DNA from 3 places in the Agrobacterium sp. 5Ca50 genome. Region 1 is predicted to be linked to each of the others. Evidence: predicted binding sites of a transcription regulator. Region 1 holds the regulator's gene; each other region holds the start of a gene.
What was found. Region 1 encodes LexA, which represses DNA repair genes until DNA is damaged. Its sites were predicted from a motif close to TGTTCNNNNTGTGTTCNG; they were not measured.
Positions count from the first base shown of each region.

Region 2: ACZ5FM_RS25655 (ATP-dependent helicase) is a predicted target of LexA. The motif match lies at 5,509-5,526, and genes of this name have one in related genera.
Region 3: ACZ5FM_RS22320 (LexA family protein) is a predicted target of LexA. The motif match lies at 2,703-2,720, and genes of this name have one in related genera.

Region 1 is NZ_AP026438.1:1,280,795-1,288,476, forward strand. Features, by position in the region: gene ACZ5FM_RS06070 (ComEC/Rec2 family competence protein) at 1-1,011, shown strand, start outside; gene lexA (transcriptional repressor LexA) at 1,116-1,844, opposite strand; gene ACZ5FM_RS06080 (ATP-binding protein) at 2,295-3,812, shown strand; gene ACZ5FM_RS06085 (TerC family protein) at 4,014-4,997, opposite strand; gene rpsD (30S ribosomal protein S4) at 5,441-6,058, shown strand; gene ACZ5FM_RS06095 (glycosyltransferase family 39 protein) at 6,316-7,682, shown strand, end outside.
Region 2 is NZ_AP026440.1:744,809-752,490, reverse strand. Features, by position in the region: gene ACZ5FM_RS25695 (ABC transporter permease) at 1-251, opposite strand, end outside; gene ACZ5FM_RS25690 (ABC transporter ATP-binding protein) at 248-907, opposite strand; gene ACZ5FM_RS25685 (response regulator) at 1,087-1,533, opposite strand; gene ACZ5FM_RS25680 (Crp/Fnr family transcriptional regulator) at 1,636-2,349, shown strand; gene ACZ5FM_RS25675 (DUF6894 family protein) at 2,354-2,599, opposite strand; gene ACZ5FM_RS25670 (Crp/Fnr family transcriptional regulator) at 2,652-3,368, opposite strand; gene ACZ5FM_RS25665 (hypothetical protein) at 3,576-4,025, shown strand; gene ACZ5FM_RS25660 (PQQ-dependent sugar dehydrogenase) at 4,174-5,400, shown strand; gene ACZ5FM_RS25655 (ATP-dependent helicase) at 5,648-7,682, shown strand, end outside.
Region 3 is NZ_AP026440.1:39,413-47,094, reverse strand. Features, by position in the region: gene xth (exodeoxyribonuclease III) at 1-251, shown strand, start outside; gene ACZ5FM_RS22340 (hypothetical protein) at 248-457, shown strand; gene ACZ5FM_RS22335 (hypothetical protein) at 587-946, opposite strand; gene ACZ5FM_RS22330 (DUF4113 domain-containing protein) at 953-1,462, opposite strand; gene ACZ5FM_RS22325 (Y-family DNA polymerase) at 1,459-2,229, opposite strand; gene ACZ5FM_RS22320 (LexA family protein) at 2,231-2,671, opposite strand; gene ACZ5FM_RS22315 (DUF4037 domain-containing protein) at 2,949-4,052, opposite strand; gene ligD (non-homologous end-joining DNA ligase) at 4,163-5,200, opposite strand; gene ACZ5FM_RS22305 (cold-shock protein) at 5,352-5,555, shown strand; gene lpxK (tetraacyldisaccharide 4'-kinase) at 5,683-6,720, opposite strand; gene ACZ5FM_RS22295 (DUF932 domain-containing protein) at 7,429-7,682, shown strand, end outside.

The DNA of each region.
Region 1 (7,682 bases):
GCCATGCCGGTGATGTCTTTCATCGTCATGCCCTCTGCCTTGATCGCCATGCTGCTGATGCCCTTCGGGCTGGACGGGCCGTTTCTGACCGTCATGGGTTACGGCATGGCGATGACAATTGATATTGCCACCTATGTGGCCTCATGGGGAGGCGATGCCGGAGTCGGACGACAACATCAATGGTTTCTGGGCGCCGGAACGCTTGGCCTATTGGCGCTGACACTGTTTCGCACCCGACTGGCTTGGGTAAGTGCTGTGTTCCTGCTGGCAGGCCTTGTGCTGTTTGTGCTGTCACGGCAACAGGACAATCCCGATCTGGTGGTTTTTGAGGACGGGAAACTGATGGCACTGGTTGGCGAGGATCAGGTTGCCAGCACCAGCCAACGCCCATCCGGCTTTATCTATGACCAATGGGCGCGGGCTTTGTTCTTACCTGACAAATATATTCGGCCAAACATGCTGCAGGAACTGCCAGCCCCAGAACCATCGCCTGACGATGCCAATGACAGAACGACAGGCAATGCCGATGCCGCACCACCACGATCACGACGGCCGATGCTGGACGAACACACCATTCAGACTGAAAGGCAGGCGATGTCTGCCGCCGTTACAAACGCATCTGATGCCTTTACCTGCCGTCGCGACAGCTGGTGTATCGCCAGATCAGCGAAGGGGCAGGTGGTGATTTCCGTGCTGGATAACAGATATCTTGGTCTCGCCTGCGACATCGGTTCTGTGGTTATCACCACGCGTCCCACATCATTTGAAACCTGCCGCTCCGGCGCCTTTTTGCTCAGTGCCCAGACATTGCGGCGCACCGGATCGCTGGAGATCACATTTTCAACTGAGGCTACAACCGCCGCAAATCAGGATTTGCCGATAGAGAGGATGACGGCTGCCATTTATGGTTCCTACCGTCCATGGACCATGCATCGTTATTATAACTGGCGCAGCAGGACATTTGAAACGGCAGTACCGCCGCATGTCTCGCAACTGCTGGACCGTCACTAGACTAACGTAAGCTGAAGGCTAGTTTTGTCGGGCGTTTTCCGACGACAGTAGCGATGACGCGCTGGCGCGTCATCTGGCAGTGATATGGGTCTGATGATGACCGCTTAGTGGTATCTGCGGATCAGGCCAACCAGCTTGCCCTGGATCTTGACGCGGTCAGGTCCAAAGATGCGGGTTTCATAGGCCGGGTTTGCCGCCTCAAGCGCAATAGATGCACCCTTGCGACGAAAACGCTTCAAGGTCGCTTCTTCATCATCGACCAGCGCCACGATGATGTCACCGGGATTGGCGGTCTTGGCGTTGCGGATGATGACCGTGTCGCCGTCAAAGATGCCAGCATCGATCATCGAGTCACCGCGCACTTCCAGTGCGTAATGTTCACCAGAACCCAGCATGTCAGCCGGCACGGACACATCATGTGTGTTGTTCTGGATGGCGGAGATCGGCACACCGGCCGCGATCCGTCCCATCATCGGCACCGATACCGAGCTGCCGCCATCATTGGCGCTGACAGGCGCGGGGGTCGGAGCAGGGGCGACAACCGGTTTTGGTTTGCCAAGGCTGCCTTCGATCACACTTGGTGAGAAGCCACGCTGTGGTTTGAGGCTTGGCGAATAGGCTTCAGGAAGTTTGATGACTTCCAGTGCGCGAGCCCGGTTTGGCAGGCGGCGAATGAAGCCACGTTCTTCAAGCGCTGTGATCAACCGGTGAATGCCGGATTTGGACGCGAGATCAAGCGCATCCTTCATCTCATCAAATGAGGGAGGAACACCGGATTCCTTCATTCTTTCGTGAATGAAAAGAAGCAGTTCCTGCTGTTTGCGTGTGAGCATGAAGTCGCACCCCAACCGTTGATGAAAATCGAAACAAATGCAGAACATACACTATATGTTCCATATGTGTTCCGCAAGGCTTTAATATTTCGTAATCGCCGCGCCGGTGAATTTTCTTTCAAAACAGCCAAGACGTGTAATCGCTGCCTATCGTTCTGTTTTTAAAAAGATTTTACCTTAATTCGGGGCAAAACGACCAGTCAGAAACTGAGGCTCGCAACACCGCCCGATAGCCGGCCAACCGGCACCACTATCAATCTGATATCGTAAGGCGCTGTGATTCGGTTCGTTTGATTCTCTCCACCAGATTGGGTTGGCAGCGCATATTCCCTGTGCATTTTTACCTTCACGAGGAAGCATTGCGTTGAAATCTCTGTTATGGGGAGGGTTCGCTGCTCGTTCGGAGTCGGCATTCAACATCAATTTTTGACAGTATAAGGTTTTAGGGCATTGCAGGTCGGCATCGACATGGGAACGCTATCGGGTGGGCAGGCTGCCAAACTCGACATTGAGGAATTGCTCGCCACGCGTCTGCTGGTGCAAGGCAATTCCGGTTCCGGAAAGTCGCATCTGCTGCGCAGGCTACTTGAACAATCCGCCCCCTGGGTTCAGCAGGTCATTATTGACCCTGAAGGGGACTTTGTGACGCTGGCCGACAAGTTCGGCCATATCGTTGTGGATGGCGAGCGCACAGAAGGTGAGTTGGCCGGTATTGCCAACCGTATTCGCCAGCACCGCGTATCCTGCGTCCTGACGCTTGAAGGTCTTGATGTCGAACAGCAGATGCGGGCCGCAGCTGCATTCCTCAACGGCATGTTCGATGCCGACCGCGAATATTGGTATCCGGTGCTGGTGGTGGTCGACGAAGCGCAGATGTTTGCGCCGTCCGTGGCTGGCGAAGTAACCGAAGATGCCCGCAAGGCATCGCTTGGCGCCATGACCAACCTGATGTGTCGCGGCCGTAAACGTGGTCTGGCCGGCGTTATCGCCACGCAGCGTCTGGCAAAACTTGCCAAGAACGTGGCGGCGGAAGCCTCCAACTTCCTGATGGGCCGTACTTTCCTTGATATCGACATGGCACGCGCAGCCGACCTGCTCGGCATGGACCGCCGTCAGGCGGAAATGTTCCGCGATTTGCAGCGTGGTAATTTCGTGGCGCTTGGCCCGGCTCTGTCGCGCCGCCCACTGCCTATCGTCATTGGTGCTGTGGAAACCTCGGCTCGGTCGTCATCGCCCAAGCTGATGCCGCTGCCCGATGCACCGCAGGACGTGGAAGACCTGATCTTCACGCCAGACCCGGAAGAATTTACGCGCGCCCCTGTGCGCCGCACGCCACCGGCACCGCGCCCGACAACGGACATTCTGGCAGAGCTGTCGCGCTCGACGCCGGCGGCGATCACGCCAGCCTCCGAACAGCCGCAGCGCAGCAGCGCCTCGGACATGACGCCGGAAGAGCGCGAAGAAAAGATCTCAGGCGTTCTCTACGAAATTCTGGATGATCCGCAGTCGGCCTATCGCACGGACGCTGTGCTCTATCAGGACTTTCTTGTGCGCGCCCGCATGCGCCGCATTCCCGGCACGCCGATGGCGCTGTCGGAATTCCGCCGTCAGGTGGCAATTACCCGTTCCGGCGTTGATGCCGAAATGGCGGCAAGTGAAAGCTGGCAAACGGCACTCGATCTGTCAAAGAACGTGTCAGACGACCTGCAGGGCGTATTCCTGATGCTGGTGAAAGCCGCGCTGGGCGAGGAGCCTTGCCCGTCTGATGCGCGTATTGCCCGTGCCTATGGCACGCATTCTGCACGCCGCGCACGCCGTCTGCTCGGTTATTTCGAGGAGAAGGAATTGGTCGTGGTGCATGCCGATTTCTCCGGCAAGCGTATCGTGGCATTTCCGGACCTTGATGCAAAAACCGCACCCGGTGATGCGGATGCGGCTGATGATGAGGCGACGCTGGCAGCCGAATAAGGCTGCTGTTTTTTAAAGCTGTTATTGTATCTTATGGTCGGGTGCGTCCCGACCATCTGCTGTTGTTCATTCTCGGATCACGTCCGAGAATCATCGTGCTGAAATCGCAGACATGGACTGATGTTACCGGCCATCTTGTGGTGCCCATCCTCGGCGTGGCGCCGAGGATGGTGGAGTTTCGGGATGTCGTGAAGCGAGACATTATTCGACAGCCTTTGCTTGCTTGCGTGTGGCAAACAGCGAACCGACAACACCGGTCACCAGAATTGCGACGGTCACGCCAAGCGAGACGGCAGGCGGGATTTTTGCCAGACCCAGCATGTCAGCCACGAAGATTTTCGAACCAACGAACACCAGAACCGCAGCCAGCGCATATTTGAGATAGGCGAAGCGGTGGATCAGGGCAGCCAGCGCAAAGTAGAGTGCACGCAGGCCAAGGATCGCGAAAATGTTCGACGTATAGACAATGAACGGGTCGGTGGTGATCGCAAAGATCGCCGGGATCGAATCAACCGCAAAGATCAGGTCGGCAATTTCCACCATCACCAGCGCCAGAAACAGCGGGGTGACAAAGGTTTTCAGCTTGCCGGTCTTCTCGTCGGTTTCCTTGACGAAGAACTTTTCGCCATGGAGGCGGTTTGTCAGCGGCAGGTGGCGCTTGAGGAACTTCAGGATGCGGTTGTTGTCGAGATCGTTCTCATCATGATCGGCCGAAAACAGCATCTTGAGGCCGGTAAACACCAGGAAGGCCGCAAAGAGGTACAGCACCCAGTGGAAGTTTTCGACGATGGCAGCGCCAGCGGCAATCATGATGCCACGCAGCACGATCACACCCAGAATACCCCACAGCAGCACGCGGTGCTGGTATTGGCGCGGAATGGCGAAATAAGAGAAGATCATGGCGATGATGAAGATGTTGTCCATCGCCAGACTTTTTTCCACCACGAAGCCAGTGATATATTCCATGGCAGGCTGCTGGCCCGACTGGTACCAGATCCAGCCACCGAAGGACAAACCGATGACAATATAGAAAGCGGACATCAGCAAGCTTTCGCGAATGCCGATTTCCTTGGAATTCTTATGCAGAACACCAAGGTCCAGGGCCAAAAGGCCAAGAACGAGAGAAATGAAGACCGCCCACATCCATGTGGGGGTGCCGAGAAAATCCGAGAACAGAAAGTCCATCAGTCAACCTTTGCCGGACAGGTTGGCTATATGGCTGGGGAACGTGTGACAGAAATAAACGTGGGCCCCAACCTAAAGAGACTCGACATCACGTATTGTCCGGTAATACGCCAGAGGGGCCCGAGTCCTGATCACGACAAACGAAATAGTGCAGGAAAATGCGCTTTCAAGGGCGGGATGCAATTTTTTTCTCGTTGACAATTTTATGAAGGCCACCTAGAAGCGCCATCAACGCCGGGCCGCAAAGCCCGGTGTGTTTCGTTGACTGCCTTGCAGTTTTAATAACTGACGTTCGGTAGTCAACATCACCGACATGTCCCGTGGCTTCTCCATTCGCAAATGTGAGAGACCTGTCAGAGTTCATCAACAGAACTCAGAGGAGGGCGTGTTTCCTTAATCCGGTTTGGCAACAAACCGGTATAATATGTTGAGAAGGAAATACGATGAGCAAGCGCGAATCGTCTAAGTATAAAATTGACCGCCGCATGGGCGAAAACATCTGGGGTCGTCCTAAGTCCCCAGTAAACCGCCGCGAATACGGTCCTGGCCAGCACGGTCAGCGCCGCAAGGGCAAGATGAGCGACTTCGGCACGCAGCTGCGCGCCAAGCAGAAGCTCAAGGGCTACTACGGTGAACTGCGTGAAAAGCAGTTCCGCGCAACCTACGACGAAGCTAACCGTCGCAAGGGTGACACTTCCGAGAACCTGATCGGTCTGCTCGAGTCCCGTCTGGACGCGATCGTATACCGCGCAAAGTTCGTTCCAACCGTTTTCGCATCGCGTCAGTTCATCAACCATGGCCACGTCACGGTTAATGGCGTTCGCGTTAACGTTGGTTCTTACCGTTGCAAGCCAGGCGACGTTGTTGAAGTTCGTCAGAAGTCCAAGCAGCTGACCGTTGTTCTGGAAGCTGTTTCGCTCGCTGAGCGTGACGTTCCTGACTACATCGAAGTTGATCACAACAAGATGGTTGCGACCTTTGCTCGCGTACCAGCTCTGTCTGACGTTCCATACCCAGTCGTCATGGAACCACACCTCGTGGTCGAATTCTACTCGCGCTAATCGCTGCGACGTTGATTTTGAAAAAGCCGCCCTTCGGGGCGGCTTTTTTGCATTCATGGCATGGCGTGATGATTTCAGAGATGCGTCACTGGTTGCCGGATTTTCGCACCTAATCCAGCCTTGATTTTCTGCGTAAAAGCGCAGGAATGCACAACTGCGTAATGCTTGTCCCCTTTGGTTGTGCTATCGGGACTTCGACCTTGTGAAGTTATGAAATCAAGCCGCTTGAAGCAGGGCGTGCTGTTGGGAAATCGGCCATGGAACGTTCGGACAAAATTGCGTTTGCTCAGGGAAAGACGGCCTCGATTGTCGGCGTCATTCTGCTGTTCGTTCTGGCGCTGACCATGCATGCCGCATTCTCCAAGCTCAACCTCGACCAATATGGCGATATGGTTGAAAACTACGCCTGGGGCGCGCTGTGGCAGTGGGGCACATACAAACATCCGCCATTCTTCGGCTGGACCACGGCCGCATGGTTTGCCGTTTTCCCACATGAGAACTGGGCCTATTTCCTGTTTTCCGCCGTCAATTGCGGTCTGACTTTTGCTGCCGTCTGGCGCATTGCTGCCCGCTTTGGTGATGGCAATGTGCAGTTGATGGCGGTCATTTGCGCCATGCTGATGCCGCCACTGTCGTTCCTGGCCATCAAATACAATGCCAATTCGGCAATGACGCCAATCTGGGCCTGGCTGTTCGTATTCTATCTGCGCGGCCTTGAAGGACGCCGGATTGTTGATGCCGTGATGATTGGCCTGTTGGCCACTGCGGCCATGCTGACCAAATATCACTCCGGTGTCGTTCTGCTGGCGCTGTTCCTGCATGCATCTTTCGACAAGCAGGCCCGTGCGGCGCTGCTATCCACCTTCGGTCTCACCGTGCTGGTGGTGTTTTTCGTCACCATTGCCGGCCATGTCCTTTGGCTGTTCGAGCATGATTTCCTGCCCATCGTTTATGCCGCAGAGCAGGGTGATGGCGAATGGCTGCACATTTTCACCAAGGCGCTGAAATTCGTGGTGGGCGTGCCGCTTTATACGATTGGCGCTCTGCTGGTTGCGCTTTTGGTGCGTCATGACAAAAGCGAAAAGGGCCCGGCCTTTCAGCCTGCCAATATTGCCCGCCTGCGAGACAGCGTTCAGGGTCGCGCGCTGCTGGCCTTCAGCATCCTGCCATTTATCCTGACGATCATTCTGGGCTTTGCCGCGCAGGCAGAACTGAGCGCCGTCTGGGTACTGCCGATCTTCACGCCAATTGCCGTGCTGATTGCGCTTCTGGTGCCGCAGCAGTGGCTGCAGCGCAATATCGGACGCGCCGTGACAGTTGCCGTCATCTACCTGCTGGGCATGATCGCTTCTGGGCCTGTCATCGCCATGGTGGACCGTAACTACGGTGAGTTTGAATCATTCCGCAATGTGCCCCTGGAGGCCGTGTCCGACCGCATCGATGAGCTATGGCTGGCGGAAAGTGGCGGTGCCAAGGGCTTTTATGTCGCGGGCAGCCGTGGTCTGGCTGATGGCACGTCCTTCTACTCGCGTTACGCACCGCTGATCGTGGATGGCAACTCGGCGGAATATGCCAAAGGTTATCTGACACCGGAACTAGCGCGTCAGAAGGGGCTGGTTCTGGT
Region 2 (7,682 bases), on a different replicon from region 1:
CAGCCCGAGCGGCGTAATTTTGCATATGTCTCGGTGGCGATAGTGCTTCCGTTTCGCGGTACCAATTGATCGAGAGCATTCTGGTCGAAGACGGCAGCAGCACGTCCGTAGCTTGCCCTCGCCTCCGCATTGATTGCCTGGACGCCAGACCACAGCGCCGTCGCAAGCGCCACACCCAGAATGAGTGTGGTCAACTGCAGTGGTCTGTAACGCCAGTGGGACAGCAGCGCCCAGAAGGCAATCATCCTCATATGACAACCCTTCCGCCACTCAGAGTGATCCGGCGGTCCAGCTTGTCGGCCAGTCTGTTGGAATGCGTGACCAGAAGAAGGGCAATATCCGCCGATTTGGTCAGTCGCAGCATGATATTAAGCACGATGTCGGCTGTGGCTTCGTCCAGATTGCCGGTGGGTTCATCCGCAAGAATGAGCGACGGTCTGGCCGCCAGTGTCCGCCCGATCGCCACCCTTTGCTGTTGACCGCCGGAAAGCTGTTCGGGGTAGCGTTGAGCAAGCTGACCAATGCCAAGTTCTTCAACGAGTTGCGTTTCCCACGCCTGATCGAAACGATCCGCGAGCTTGGCGTGAAACGAGATATTGGCTTTCACATCCAGACTTGGAATGAGATTGAACTGCTGGAAGATGACCCCGACATCGCGCCTGCGAAAGCCTGCACGACCCGCATCATCGAGATTGGTGATGTCGCGCCCGTTGACAGTGATAGTGCCACTATCTGGCTTGTCCAACCCGCCTGCCAGGTGCAGAAGGGTGCTTTTGCCACTACCGGATTCACCCGTCAGCGCAAGGCTCTCGCCTTTTGCCAGATCAAGCGTCACACCTTTCAGGACCGGGATTTGCCCTTCGGCTGACGGGTATGATTTGGTGATATCAGAAAGCGAAAGGATCATGGCAGTCTCACTAAGGAATATCAGGTGGAGCCACCCGCGCGTCGTTGCCGACGTCGCCAGTTTGCGACGCGGCATGCGTCATCTTTAATTCCACAGGCCAAACGATACCACCCATTGATCACCACATGGGAGGGAAATGGCGTTGATTTGACGGGGAATGACGAATACAGGACCGTCTGCTAGGCGACGCGACAATCCTGAACGGCCTTCAAAAAGGCATCCGGCAAGCATGGTTTGTTGATCCAGAAACGGCTCGCCCAAGTAATTTCCGCAGCGGTATCAACCTGCGCATCATCAGCAGAATGCACAATGATGGGGACATTGCGGGATGAGAGGATTCCAGCGACCTCGTCCGATGCACCGTCACGCAGACGTGTCTCTATAACCGCCAGCTGTGGTGTGTTGGTGTTAAGCCAATTTTGCGCTTCGGCACAGGAGGTAAAGGTGACAATGTTTGAAAAACCGGCGCTCGTGAGCAAATCCTCGACCTCAAGGGCGATGAGCGGCTGGTCGTCCAGCACCAGAACGGTGTCATATGTACGCGTTACCAGTGTAACTTCTCCTTGCAAGAAACCGCAGCTTAGCAGTTTCTGACGCGCATAGGTGGAAGGTATGCCAGCGTACATAAAATCCGTCGAATTTCCGGAATGCTATAGAATCACCAACCGTTTGAAATAGCTCAGGGCTTAACGGCTGTGGGTTCGGACTCACGCCCGTCAACGAGTGCCATGAACGTTTCGGACCACCCCGCCTCTCGCAGTCGACTCCTAGCTCTTTTGCCTCCCCATGAATTCGCAAGTGTGACCGATGCGTTGACGCCGGTTGACCTCCCGAAAGGCGAAGTCATCGCGAGTGCCAACGGCAGCATCGAGTATGTCTATTTTCTTTGCAGTGGCATCGGGTCGGTGGTCACCGCATCAAAGGATGGTCAACGCTCCGAAGCTGGCATGGTCGGGCGTGAGGGGTTTTGCCCGACTTCGGCAGGCGTGGGCGGAACCATCAGTATTCACGAGGTGCTAATGCAGGTGTCGGGCGAAGCCTACCGCATGCCGATCGACGCGGTGAATGACAAGCTGTCGGCCAATCCGATCTTTGCAAACCTGCTAGCAAGATTCATCCAGACATTTGCCGCACAAATATCATACACGGCCCTCTGCAACGCCAATTATCAGGTCGACCAACGCCTGGCCCGATGGTTACTGATGTGTCACGATCGGCTGGACGACGATGAAATAAGCCTCACCCATGACTTCGTTTCCCTGATGCTCGCGGTTCGACGACCCAGTATCACCAACGCGTTCCATGTTCTGGAAGGCATGAAGCTTGTTGTGGCAGAGCGCGGCAGGGTGACGATCCGTGACCGCAAGGGACTTGAGGAATTTGCCGGGGGCGCCTACGGCGAACCAGAAGCGGAGTATCGTCGACTGATCGGTCCGTTTTGATCAGTTATTTTTTTAAATGATTTTGCACGACGTCGTGAAAGGATACGCTGAACAGAAGCTTGCCAGCGTCATCCGATACATCCACATATTCATCAGCCACGACGCGCCCGCTCTTGATAAGAGCAGCAACCATTTCTCGGACCGCACCAATGGCACTCACTCGAGCAGCATCATCATTCAAAAAGTCATCGCCCTCGACATCGGAAACAATTTCTCCGTCACGGCGTAGATGAAAGAAATATCGGCTCATATCGACAACATCAGTCTGAGGGCGTTGTCATGTTTGGCTTCGTTTGCAACGTTCATGGGAAAAGGTCCTTCATAAGACGCCGGTACTCTGCCTCCGGCTTTCCGTAAGCGTCATGTGCAAACTCTTCAAGCGCAGCCCTGTTCCTTATTGTAATCATGCCACGTTGTGATTTGAGGAAACCGTTACCTTCCAGCACGTGAAGTGAGGTGGTGACGCTTGGTCTACGTACTGCCAGCATTCGCGCAATAAACTCATGGGTCAGTGCGATCTCGTTTCCCGTCACACGGTCGTGGCACATCAAAAGCCAGCGTGCGAGCCGCTCATTGACATCGTGGACAGCGTTGGAAACTGCTGTCTGAGCAAGTTGGACTGAAAAAGCCTCGATTGACCGAATAACAATCTTTGAAAAGCTACTGTTTTCCATAGCAGCGCGGAAGTTTTTGTAGTCAACGCGATATGCATCGCCGGAAAGCTGCATCGTTACATCGTGCGAACTGGTTTCCACTTCGGCAATGGCAGTTGTTGGCACATAACCTTCAAATCCGAAAATTCCCGCCTCTGCACTGTTTCCATCAGGCGTCGTAGTCACCAGCGAGCCTATGCCCGACGCCAGAAAGTATACATGATCGATCGGTTCACCCACCCGGGCCAGAACTGTGCCACGAGGCAAGTCGACATATTCCAGGTGCTTTGCAATCAACGAAAAATCGTCGGGCGGAAGAATGGATAGTAGTTTGTTCCGAATGGAATCCTGATTGGCTGAAACCATGACGTTCGCTTCCGTCTTGAGGCAAGAGTTGGCACCCCTCATCGTCTGCGCCTTCGAACACCCTGCAAACGACTACGGAAAGCTTATACGCAGGTAATCTGTTCAGCAACCCGACTTGCCGTCTTGCTTACCACCCAAATTTATTGGCTCGCACGGAACATCTGAGCCCTCTTGATGATTTAAAAGGACTAGCTCAGGAGAAAAATCATGAAAAATCCAGTATCGCCCGCCGTCCAGTCGCTCCGCAAGGAGCAGGCTGCCGTCAAAGACAAGAGCGCAAATGACGACCTGCAGAACGCGATTGAAGATACGTTTCCCGCATCCGATCCTTTGTCGATTACGCAAACCTCCGTGCCTTCGGGACGGACCGATGTTGACGCCGCAGAGCAGATTGAAAACAGCGCTGACCTCATAACACCCAAAACTGCCGTCCGTGACGACGACGCTACACGTCAGGAACTGCGAGATCTCAGCAGCGAGATTACAAAACTTTCCGACGCCATTCGTTCCGTCGGCACATCATCTGCCAGATTGGCGAAAGCGGAAGTTCGCGACCAGGTGGAAACGATTGAGGAGAAGGTGCGCGCCCAACCTTTATTGTGGGTATCAATGGCAGCAGCGGCGGGGTTTCTATGGGGATCTGTCAGAGGCCGGTAACGCCCTACCTGAAATGCCTGGCAGTCACCTCTCGAGGCGATAAATTTTTGTTGAACTGGTGTGTTGCAACAAATTTAGCCCGCATGTGTTCCTGAAACGAAGCGTGGCATCAATCTGCCCCGCCAGCACTCAAGGGAGCCAACTGTCGATGTTCAGGAAAAACTACATTCTCGCCACCACGATGCTTGCATGCAGCCTTATTGCGGTTCCCGTTTCGGCCCAAGACAGCAACACCGCAGAAACAGGAAAAGCAAATGCGCCGCAGCAGGCACCGGCGTTTGAAAACCAGACGCGGGCACCGTTGCCTGAAAACCAGCCACGTGTCGAAATGAAGGTGATTGCTAAGGACTTGCCACACCTGTGGGCAATGGAGTTCCTGCCGGATGGCCGCATGCTGGTCACGGCAAAGGAAGGTGCTATGCACATTGTTTCGCAAGATGGCAGTGCAGTCAGCGAGCCTATTGAAGGCGTTCCGGAAGTAGCCTCTGCTGGTCAGGGCGGTCTGCTGGACGTTGCGCTCGCACCGGACTTTGAAACATCCGGCATGATCTATTTCTCGTTTTCAGAACCCCGCCAAGATGGCAACGGCACTTCCGTGGCCGCAGCAAAATTGGTCGAGGTCGACGGTGGTGCAAAACTCGAAGGTGTAACGACCATATTCCAGCAGACACCGAGTTACGACGGTGACAAACATTTCGGTTCACGCCTGGTATTTGGACCGCAGGGTGATTTGTATGTGACGGTCGGCGAGCGTTCAGACGCGGAAGTGCGCACTGGCGCGCAGGACCTGGCAAGCGGTTTTGGCAAGGTTTTCCGCATCGACACATCAGGCAAGGCAATTGAAGGCAATCCATTCGTCGCCACGGACGGCGCGCTCGACGAGATCTGGAGCTTGGGACACCGCAATGTTCAAGCAGCAGCCCTCGATGGACAGGGACGCCTGTGGCTGGTCGAACACGGTCCAAAGGGCGGCGACGAGCTCAATCGACCGGAAGCCGGGAAAAATTACGGTTGGCCAGAGGTAACCTACGGCATTGAATACAGCGGCCGCGCAGTGGGAGATGGCATTACCTCACAGCAAGGTACCGAGCAGCCGGTCTACTACTGGGATCCCGTTATCGCGCCTTCCGGCATGGCTTATTATGATCATGACCTGATCCCGGAATGGAAAGGCGCTTTCCTGATCGGCGGGCTTGTCAGCCAAGGCATCGTTGCAGTCCATATGGATGGTGATCGCGTCTCGCATGAGGGACGGCTCGATCTCGAAGCACGTATCCGCGATGTGAAAGTTGCGCCTGACGGTTCTGTCTTTGCAGTGACCGAACAACGCGGTGGTGGAAACTCGACAATCATCAAAATTACCAATGCAACCTGACTGACACTGCGGGCTGTCTAACCGCCGCCCGCCATGTCAAAGCACTGCGCGCAACGGCCAAGCGGCGCGCGCGGTGCGAAACACATACACCGGCATTTTACGCCAGCATGTTCCTTTTTTGTTCCTTTCATGTTATGCAGACGCCAATATTTACGGGCTTTCGGAATCGTCCGGGCCTGCACGCCATCACAGCAATGGCGTGACGGACTATGTAGCAGCGCGAAATGAGAGCATTTACAGGCATCAAATGACGGCGACCTATCTGGAAAAACTGAATGACCAGCAACGAAGTGCTGTCGTGCATGGCATCGGTGCAGTGGATGGGCAGATCGGCGGACCACTGCTAATTATTGCCGGTGCTGGTTCTGGCAAGACCAATACGCTTGCGCATCGCGTCACACATCTCATCGTCAATGGCGCCGATCCCCGCCGAATTTTGCTGATGACCTTCTCCAGACGGGCAGCTTCAGAAATGACCAGGCGCGTTCAGCGCATTTGCCGGCAGGTTCTGGGCGAAAACTCCGCCGTCATGACGGATGCGCTTGCATGGGCGGGCACATTTCACGGCATCGGCGCACGGCTTTTGCGGATCTATGCCGAACAGATCGGACTGAACATCGATTTCACAATCCATGATCGCGAAGATAGCGCCGATCTTATGAATATCGTCCGGCATGATCTCGGTTTTTCCAAAACCCGGGACCGGTTTCCGACCAAGGGCACGTGCCTTGCCATCTATTCCCGCGTGGTGAATTCGGAATGTTCGATTGCCGAAGCGCTTAAAACCTCCTGGCCTTGGGTCACGGAATGGGAAAATGAGTTGAAGGAGTTGTTTGGCGCCTATGTCGAGGCCAAGCAGGCACAAAACGTACTCGACTACGACGACCTTCTTCTCTACTGGGCTCAAATGGTGTCAGATCCGGAACTTGCGGGAGATATCGGCAATCGTTTTGACCATATTCTCGTTGATGAATATCAGGACACCAACCGCCTGCAGGCGTCCATTCTCAGATCGCTCAAGCCAAATGGTCAGGGCCTGACGGTGGTTGGCGATGACGCACAGTCGATCTATTCCTTTCGCGCCGCTACCATTCGCAACATTCTCGATTTTCCGAAGGAATTTTCGCCGCAATCGGCTGATGTCATTACCCTTGACCGGAACTATCGATCCACACAGCCGATCCTTGCCGCCGCAAATGGTGTGATCGATCTTGCCCGGGAGCGCTTTACCAAGAATCTGTGGACCGACCGTGTGTCCGAACAGCGGCCAATGCTGGTCACCGTAAAGGACGAGACCGATCAGGCCGCCTATATTGTCGAACAGGTACTGGCCAATCGCGAGATCGGAATATCGCTCAAACAGCAGGCGGTGCTCTTCCGCTCATCCAACCACAGCGGTGCGTTGGAAGTTGAGCTGACCAGGCGCAATATTCCATTCGTGAAGTTCGGCGGTTTGAAGTTTCTCGACAGCGCTCATGTCAAGGACCTGCTGGCCGTACTGCGGTTTGCCCAGAACCCGCGTGACCGCGTGGCGGGTTTCAGGCTGCTTCAGATGTTACCGGGTATTGGCCCACAAACGGCAGGTAAAATCCTCGACACGATAACGGCAGAACCGGAGCCGCTGATCTCGCTCGCAGAGATTCCGCCTCCACCCAAGAGTGGTGAAGACTGGACAAAGTTTATCACTCTCATGGTAGGCCTGAGGAAGATGGGGGCGAGCTGGCCTGCCGAGATTGGCCTGGCTCGCCTGTGGTATGAGCCCTATCTTGATCGCATTCATGAGGATGCTGACACGCGCAAGGCCGATCTCATCCAGCTTGAGCAGATCGCAGCAGGTTATGCCAACCGGGAAAGATTTCTGACTGAGCTGACCCTTGATCCGCCCGACGCGACCAGTGATCAGGCCGGGGTCCCGTTGCTTGATGAGGATTACCTGATCCTGTCAACCATCCATTCTTCCAAAGGTCAGGAATGGCGCTCCGTTTTTATGCTCAATGTGGTTGATGGCTGCATTCCTTCTGACCTCGGGGTTGGTACGACGGCCGAGATCGAAGAAGAGCGACGTTTGCTTTACGTTGGAATGACGCGGGCGCGTGACAGCCTTTCGCTCATTACCCCGCAACGCTTTTTTACCCACGGACAAAACACGCAAGGTGACCGTCATGTCTACGCCTCGCGCACCCGCTTCATTCCCGCGACATTGCTGCAATTCTTCGAGTCAACAAGCTGGCCGAAGATAAGCCCTAACGCCAGCGAGCGCAGTGCCACCCAGATACGCATGG
Region 3 (7,682 bases), on a different replicon from region 1:
AAGGATGGACGGATGCCATCCGTGAACTTCACCCCGATGAGACAATTTACACTTTCTGGGATTACTTCCGGAATGCCTATGCAAGAAATGCTGGGCTCCGTCTGGATCATTTCCTTCTCAGCCCCGATCTTGCCGAACGGTTAGTGGAGGCGGAAGTGGACAAGCATGTCCGCGGGTGGGACCACACGAGTGATCATGCTCCTGTCAGAATTGAACTTGCAGAAAAGCCCATCAAAAGGAGAAAGAGATGACAGCGCAATGGCGAGATGAACTCCGGCTCAAACTCGAAGATTTGGTCGACAGGTTCGTTACGGAAGGTGTCGACCAAAAGGAAGTTCTCGTGGCGGTCAGCGAAGAGATAGGAAATCTGCATAAAGCCTACCAGCAAGATCCAGATCCCGCTGACGACGATAGCATGGTCGATGAACCAGCCAACGACTGGCCCGCTGCGACCTAACTATCTTTTACGTCAACGAGGCATTTTACCAATGAGCCATTCGCTGTTGCCTCTCACGCCACATTCGCATCGTAGCTTCGGCAGCAACATCGTGATGACGCACTGTTTTCCATGTTTTCGGGCCATTTCTCAGCGGTTGACAGGCGCAACCCGGTCGCAGCTCTTGCAGTGGATCGCGAGAGTTTTCCACTCTGGCAATGAGGCGAATGTGTACTCCGGATCATCGAGAATGTCGGGGTATTGGTCTTTTCGGCTCTTGTCCTTTGGCTGCTTCACTGGCTCCGGTGGATCAGGCGCAAGTTCGCATGTCATTCGGCTCCGTCCATTCATGTGCGTCAGGTATTTGCCGGGACGTTCACGGATCGCGGCTTTGTAGGCAGCGATCGAGACTGCAAAGCTTGATGATGATGAAATAACTTCGATGATCGAGCCGCCCGCGTCGGGCGGATCGTCCCATACTTCAACGCGGAAAGTGTGGCTCGTTTCCATGACCGACTAAGCCCGCACGACCGGCAGATCAGCGAGCCGCGTCGTATATCTGGGCGACCGCATACTTGCCTTTGTTTCAAAAGATCGTCTGAAGCCTTCACTCGCGAGGATTAGTGTCTTCTTGCCCCTCTTGTCGTTTACGGCATCCAGTGCGGCCGACAATTTCATGGACTTGGCTTGCTCATGTGCAAACAGGTCTACCGGGGCCAGCTCCTCTGGCACCAGGTCATCGAGCATCACGCCAGCCTTCGTATACGCAAACCCGTTATTCTCTTTATTTCCCTTCCATGCCTTATCGGTGCACCGAAGGGCTGTCTGCACCAGCGCCATGGTCGTATTTGACGGCGGGGATAACCTGGCGGTTCTGGACGAGCTGTCCCGAGCGGATCCGTTGTGCGGGTTCGTGTGAAAGAAAACCGTCATATGAGCAGCAACGAGGCCATGACTACGCAGCTTTTCGGCCGCCCTCGTCGCATGTGCTGTGATAGCCTGCTGAAGGACAGCCAGAGATGTCATCGGAGATCCTGCAGACGGGTCACAGCCATCCCCTTGCGGGTCGGCTCGACGTCCTGAAGCTCCATGCAAGGTATTCCGCGAAGTTCTGCGACAGTGCGCTCAAGCACAAGGGTTCCGATCTGCCGCGCAAGAGGCAGCGGCATATCGCGGAGTTGGGCGACAGTGTTAATCCCCAAGCCGCGGAGTTTTTCAGTCGTTCTTGATCCTACTCCCCATACTTCCGAGACATCGGTGCGAGCCATGCAGTAGCCGGCGATCTGTTCGTCCATCAAGTCAGCAATGCCATTAAAGACCGGGTTTTTCTTGGCGATGAAGTTCGCAAATTTTGCCATCGTCTTACTCGGACCAATACCGACACAGGTTGGAATGCCAGTGTTTTGCCGCACAGTCCCCCGCATTTCAGCCGCATGGTCGATCATCCGACCACCGAAGCCGGACATGTCCACAAAGGTTTCGTCGATGCTGTAGATTTCGGTGCGTGGCCTGAAGTCGGAAATGGTAGCTGCTACGCGCCGGGATATATCGCCGTACAGGGTATAATTGCTCGAAAACAGGCGGATGCCATGCTCTTTCGTCTTCTGTTTAAAGAGATGAGCAGGCTCCCCCATTTTTATACCAAGGGCTTTTGCCTCGTCGCTGCGCGCGACAGCGCATCCATCGTTGTTTGACAAAACGACGACTGGGACGCCACGAAGTCTGGGATCAAACAGCCTTTCGCAGCTGACATAGAAATTATTGCAGTCGATCAGTGCTATGGGGGTTGCCATCTCATTCGACCGGATAGCGGCGAGCGATGCCTGCCACAACGCCCCAGCTTTCCGTTGTTTCGAGAACAGGGAGCGGAGGGTAATGGTCGTCAGACCTTGCTTCGAGCCACATTCGGCCGTCGCGCCTGTTCAACACCTTCAGGAGCATATCGCCATTGTGGAGGGCGAGAACTGTGCGGCCGGACTGAACCTTACCCGCCCTGTCTATCGCTACAAAATCGCCATCGAGGATTCCGGCACGACAGAAGGAGTTTCCTGAAACTTTGTACCAGAATGTGGAAGTCTCCCGCCGAACGATCCAAGCGATTAGATCGATAAGGTCTTCGAGATCGTCACCTGCAGGAGATGGAAATCCTGCCGATATCATCAGTCCAGCGGTCCTCACCTCACGGACAATGTAGTCCACGGAAACAGGTTCAACGGTGGTAATGGCATGGAGCATGGAATGTCGGCTTCTCAGTGGCAGGTAATTCCGTTCTCATTATGTTCTCGTTCATGAGCGAGTCAAGATGGAAACGATTGTGAAAGATTGTCGTTGGCGTTTGCGCCAGTTGGGGTCGGTTCGGCTGATGGCGAAATGACACTCTAACGAGCGAAGTCAGCCTTCGGCCCCAAGCGGACACCGCCCGTCGTCCCAATCAGCCTCGAAATCGCTCTATTCCTTGCGGCGGAATTTGATACCATCAAAGAGATCAGACGTGCTGAAGATCCCACGTCGGTCAGCTTTTGTTATCGGAGCCCATGTCGAGCAAAGCAGTTGTCGCCGCCCTTGTGTAATCGGGAGCTACAAGAACATAGTTGCTGTTTATAAACTGGTCCGCCGCCCCACATTCCGGGAGCGACCGAACATCGTCATCCGCAATCGCGGATCGGAGCGCGTCAATGATTTTGAGTGAATCAATGAAACGATATGGTCGACCGTGAAGCGTCCCGGCGATTGGAGTGATAGCACCGGGGATGTCACGCCTAACCTGTAGGTTGGCCATAAAGTTACATGCCTCCAAGAGTGCGTCCTCACGGTCTTGCCAAATTCTTGCAGATAGCACCCGCTCGAGCAGTGGCGTCAGGTCGGTGGCGCAGTCCAAACGGGCGAAGGCAGTACCGATCCACTTTGGATAGGGCGCATACCGGCGCTCAATCAGCATACCAAGCCGCATGATGTTTTCGGCCATACGGCTTGCAATTATACGGGAGCCGATCTCATCGCCCACATCCCCGGTTCGGCCTACATACCCCCGTTCTTCGGCAATACGACCCCACTGAGCCGCAAGCTTGTAAAGCCACACGTCGCGTGGAAAGTAGGCCATACGATCTCTTAGGGCAGTGAGTTCGCCCAAGTCGTCTCGAAATACGCTCCCGGCCGTCACCAGCAAGAAGAATTGCTCGGGGTAACATAGCCAGTCACGCAGGGTAAGGCCCACAATAAACTCGCGCCTCAAGAACTGCTTGCACCAAGCAGATAGCGTATAAATCTCGACACCGTGGTCTGAGCCTAACAAACCAAGTTCAGGACAAGCCTTAGGCGGGCGAACATTCCGGGAAAAGCGAACAGGCCAGCCTTCAAAGGTTGAGGGCAGGCCCTCGTCAAAACGGTGCATGACAGCTTCGGCCATCGAAGGAAAGCTATCTTCTGCCAGAAAGATCTGAACACACGGCCCGTAATCATGATCCGCTGACAGCTTCGTATCATAGCCAAGAACCTCTGAACCCCATCCAATCCTGCATGCGCAGTACGGAAGATCGGGGAATTGCTCTTTGAATAGGGGTGCAACGAGGCTCTCGTAGAAGCGTTGTGAAAGACCGATACCAATTCCTTGTGCCATTGTGGCTTTCTAAACAAAAATGCCTCGAAGGCGAGATTGAGATTATAGCGAAAGATTCCAGCCGCGCGATCCCCGGTTCGCCATCGCCTCATGCGGCAACAACGATGCTATCAATCTTCGATGCGGTATACTTCAGCGTTATCCTGCAGCTCGCGCAAACCCTTGTAGCTGGAATGTCGCAGTTTCACGTCGCTGGTCCAACCTCGATACTCAATTTCCGCGATCAGTGTTGGCTCAATCCACACGACATCACGTTTGCCAGTGTATCGAACGGGCGGCGTTTTCTTTTTCCAGATGAGTTTGTTCATCTGTGACAGTAGTTTTGCTATTTCATACTGCTTGAAGCCTGTGCCAACTGATCCAACATAAACGACCTGGCCGTTGTGGTAAGCGCCGAGCAAGAGAGAACTGAAGCCGACGGTTGATCGCTCATATCCGAGGATAAAGAAGCTCTCGGACGCAACACATTTGATTTTGATCCAGTCGTCATTCCGGCCGGAGCGATATGGCCTATCAAGGCGCTTTGCGATGATGCCTTCAAGCCCATGTATGCATGCGGCTTCCAACATCTCAGCACCCGTAGCATCAAACGTTTCCGAAAACTGGAGCGGGTTTTCAGTGCTACCAATCAGATCGGCAAGAAGATGCCGGCGAACACGCAACTCGGTTTCTCGAAGGTTATGGCCGTCCAGATAAAGCAGGTCAAAGGCGACAAACTGTGCCGGTGAAGTCTTTTTGCCCGACCGCCCTCCGAGCGAAGTCTGCAACAGGTTAAAGTCTGATCGACCCTGCTCATCGTACATGACAGCTTCGCCGTCCAATATCGCGGTTGCTACGTCTAGTTCTTTAGCACCACGCTCGATTTCTGGAAAACGCTTCGTCCAGTCATGACCACTTTTAGTAAGAATACGCACGCCAGATAATTCGATGTGCACCGCCAAGCGATACCCATCCCATTTTATCTCGTAGCTCCAATCATCACCTTCGGGCGGCTTTGATTTCAAGGTAGCCAGACACGGTTCAATACGTCCTGGCATTGGATCCAAGGGAAGGTTCGGTTGCTCCGGATTCCTTCGACGCCGAGGCCTTGACCGAACAGGAGGTTCGGTTTCTCGCAACAAAGGTTTTGAGCGTGGCTTCTTTGTCATGAGGACAAGTGAGCCCGAAGATTGTTAAAATATCAATATGGCTAGATTTGAAGAGATTTTCTCTGTGGCCAGTTGCCTGATTACGGTCTAACCTTACGATACATATTCTTACGACTTGCGGCCTAGAGGCTGCGTATTTGAGGAAAATTTGATGGCAACTGGTACAGTTAAGTTCTTTAATCAGGACAAAGGTTTCGGCTTCATAACTCCGGATAATGGCGCCGGAGATGTGTTTGTTCATGTATCAGCGGTTCAAAGCGTTCAATCACTTCGGGAAGGCCAGAAAGTGAACTTCGAAATTGGCCAGGACCGCAAAACTGGTAAGTCAAAAGCGGAAAATGTCGTACCTGAATAACTCCACTCTATTAGCTGCTTGCAGAACGTAGACCGAGGTTGCATCGCATGCGGCGTCTTTTTAGCGCCACATGCGATAGTTGTTGTATCAAGAATAACGCCCTGCCAACGTAAAAATAGTACTCAGCCTATTTCGCAGGCGTACCGCAGAGGCGACGTGTGCGGCAGTTCTCGATGGCTGCGTCGATTATCTCAGAAGGTGTGTTTGGATCATCGAACACCATTTCGATTTCGATGACGTAACTACGCCGCCGCAACTCTTCGGCTCTGCCTGGAGCGCCTTTTAGGCGTGCAACATCTTTCGCAGTGGTAACCAAAGAATGTTGTCGCTTTGCTGCCGTGTCTAGCAGGTCAGCAACCTCGTCGTCTTCAAACGTGTGGTGGTCACTGAACGATCGCCGCTCCATGATATTCGCACCCAGGCTTTCGACGGTTCTGTAAAATTTGTCTGGATCAGCAATTCCGGCGTAGGCTATTACCGGCGTACCGGTAAGCCGACCCGGTAAGGTTGGCTGAATTCCGGCGACGTAAATTGTCTTACCTGCCCGAGCAGCTGTTCGAACAAGTTCATCAGCTGCCGCGCCATCGCCCACTTTAAGAATAGCGGAAAGTTGGCGCATCTGTTCGGAGATTGGCGCACGCACCGGACCTGCCGGAATTGTGAAACCGTTACCAATTCCACGAACGCTATCAATGACGACAAGTGTATAGTCGACCATCAGGCGCGCGCTTTGAAACCCGTCATCCATGATGATGAGGTCAGCACCGGCCTCAACGAGGCGGTGCGCACCGTCGATACGTCGTCTTGAAACGACTGTCATGGCATAGCGGTCTAGTAGAAGCAGTTCGTCCCCAACATCTTTCGCACGATGATGCGGCTCCACCAGAGTAGTAACATCCAACGTGCCGCCATAACCCCGGCTGAGGAAGCCCGGGCGCAACCCCTTTGCAATTGCAGCTTGAGCTATCGCAATAGCTGTTGGCGTTTTACCGGCTCCCCCGACTGTGAAGTTACCGACGCAGATTACCGGAACATCTACGGATGGACGATACTCACGCCTCATCCTTTTACCAGCAATCCAGCCGTAAACCGATGACAGCGGTTTTAGCACATATGCTTGCCACCCCGGTTTTCTCCACCAGAAGGGCGGCGCGTTCGAAATCATGTTTTTGCTCCTGCTGGGATTTCTACTAACCGAAAACACCCATTTCCAACAGCGTTAAGCGATCTCTGATCTGAAATTCTAACTGCGCGGCTCAACTTCATTCCTTGCATTCATGAGCTCCCGTTTCGTTGGATAGGGTTCCCTGCCCTGCGCTTTGGCTATGCGCCTCCAGTAAACGCCCCCATGCCTGGGATTCGAAGAGTTTCAACGATGGAGAGGTGGGCCATATCGCCCACGGTGTAATAACCAAGGGCGTGGAGTTCCCACAGCAGCCCCGGTCGCAGGTTAAGATCTTCGAGCTTTGTATCCATTCAGCAAACACACTACTTCCCGTCCCCACGAACAACTATCAAATGTAGTAGTTACGAATACTGCAGTCAGCCGACACGGCTGAAGACGAATTGAGCGCGCCCGCACGCGATAAATCGCGGGTGCGGCGCACATCTCCTGTTTGTCTGGTTTCCCCCCTGCAATCGGATCGTTCCGGCGATCAAGGGGCAAGCGCGCTGCGCGCTGTCACTCCGTCAAAAAAAACGGCTTTCACCCTTCGGCCGAACCTTCCGTTTTTTGTTGCCTCCATGACCCCTTGACGCCGGACCAATCCGCCAGTGGGCTGGCTTCGCCCTCCCCCCTTTGCCCGGGAATACATACGTATTCCCAATCAAATTTGAGAGGGAGCGCCAACGGGGAAAATAGGAGTTCCGAGATATGTCCATCTATACAAACACAGCTCGTTTTGACACTGGCCGCGAAATGACTGAAATCGAAATGCGCAAGTTGGCACCATCGATTTTTGCCACCAGCGCGCACGAAAGCCGTTCTGAGCGCTTCATGCCAATTCCAACAATCGAAGTTTTGCGCGGCCTGAAAGACGAGGGTTTTGTCCCTGTTGGTGTAAAGCAGTCCGCCAGCCGCACGCCGGGCAAGGCTGACTTTACCAAGCACCTTATCCGCATGCGTCG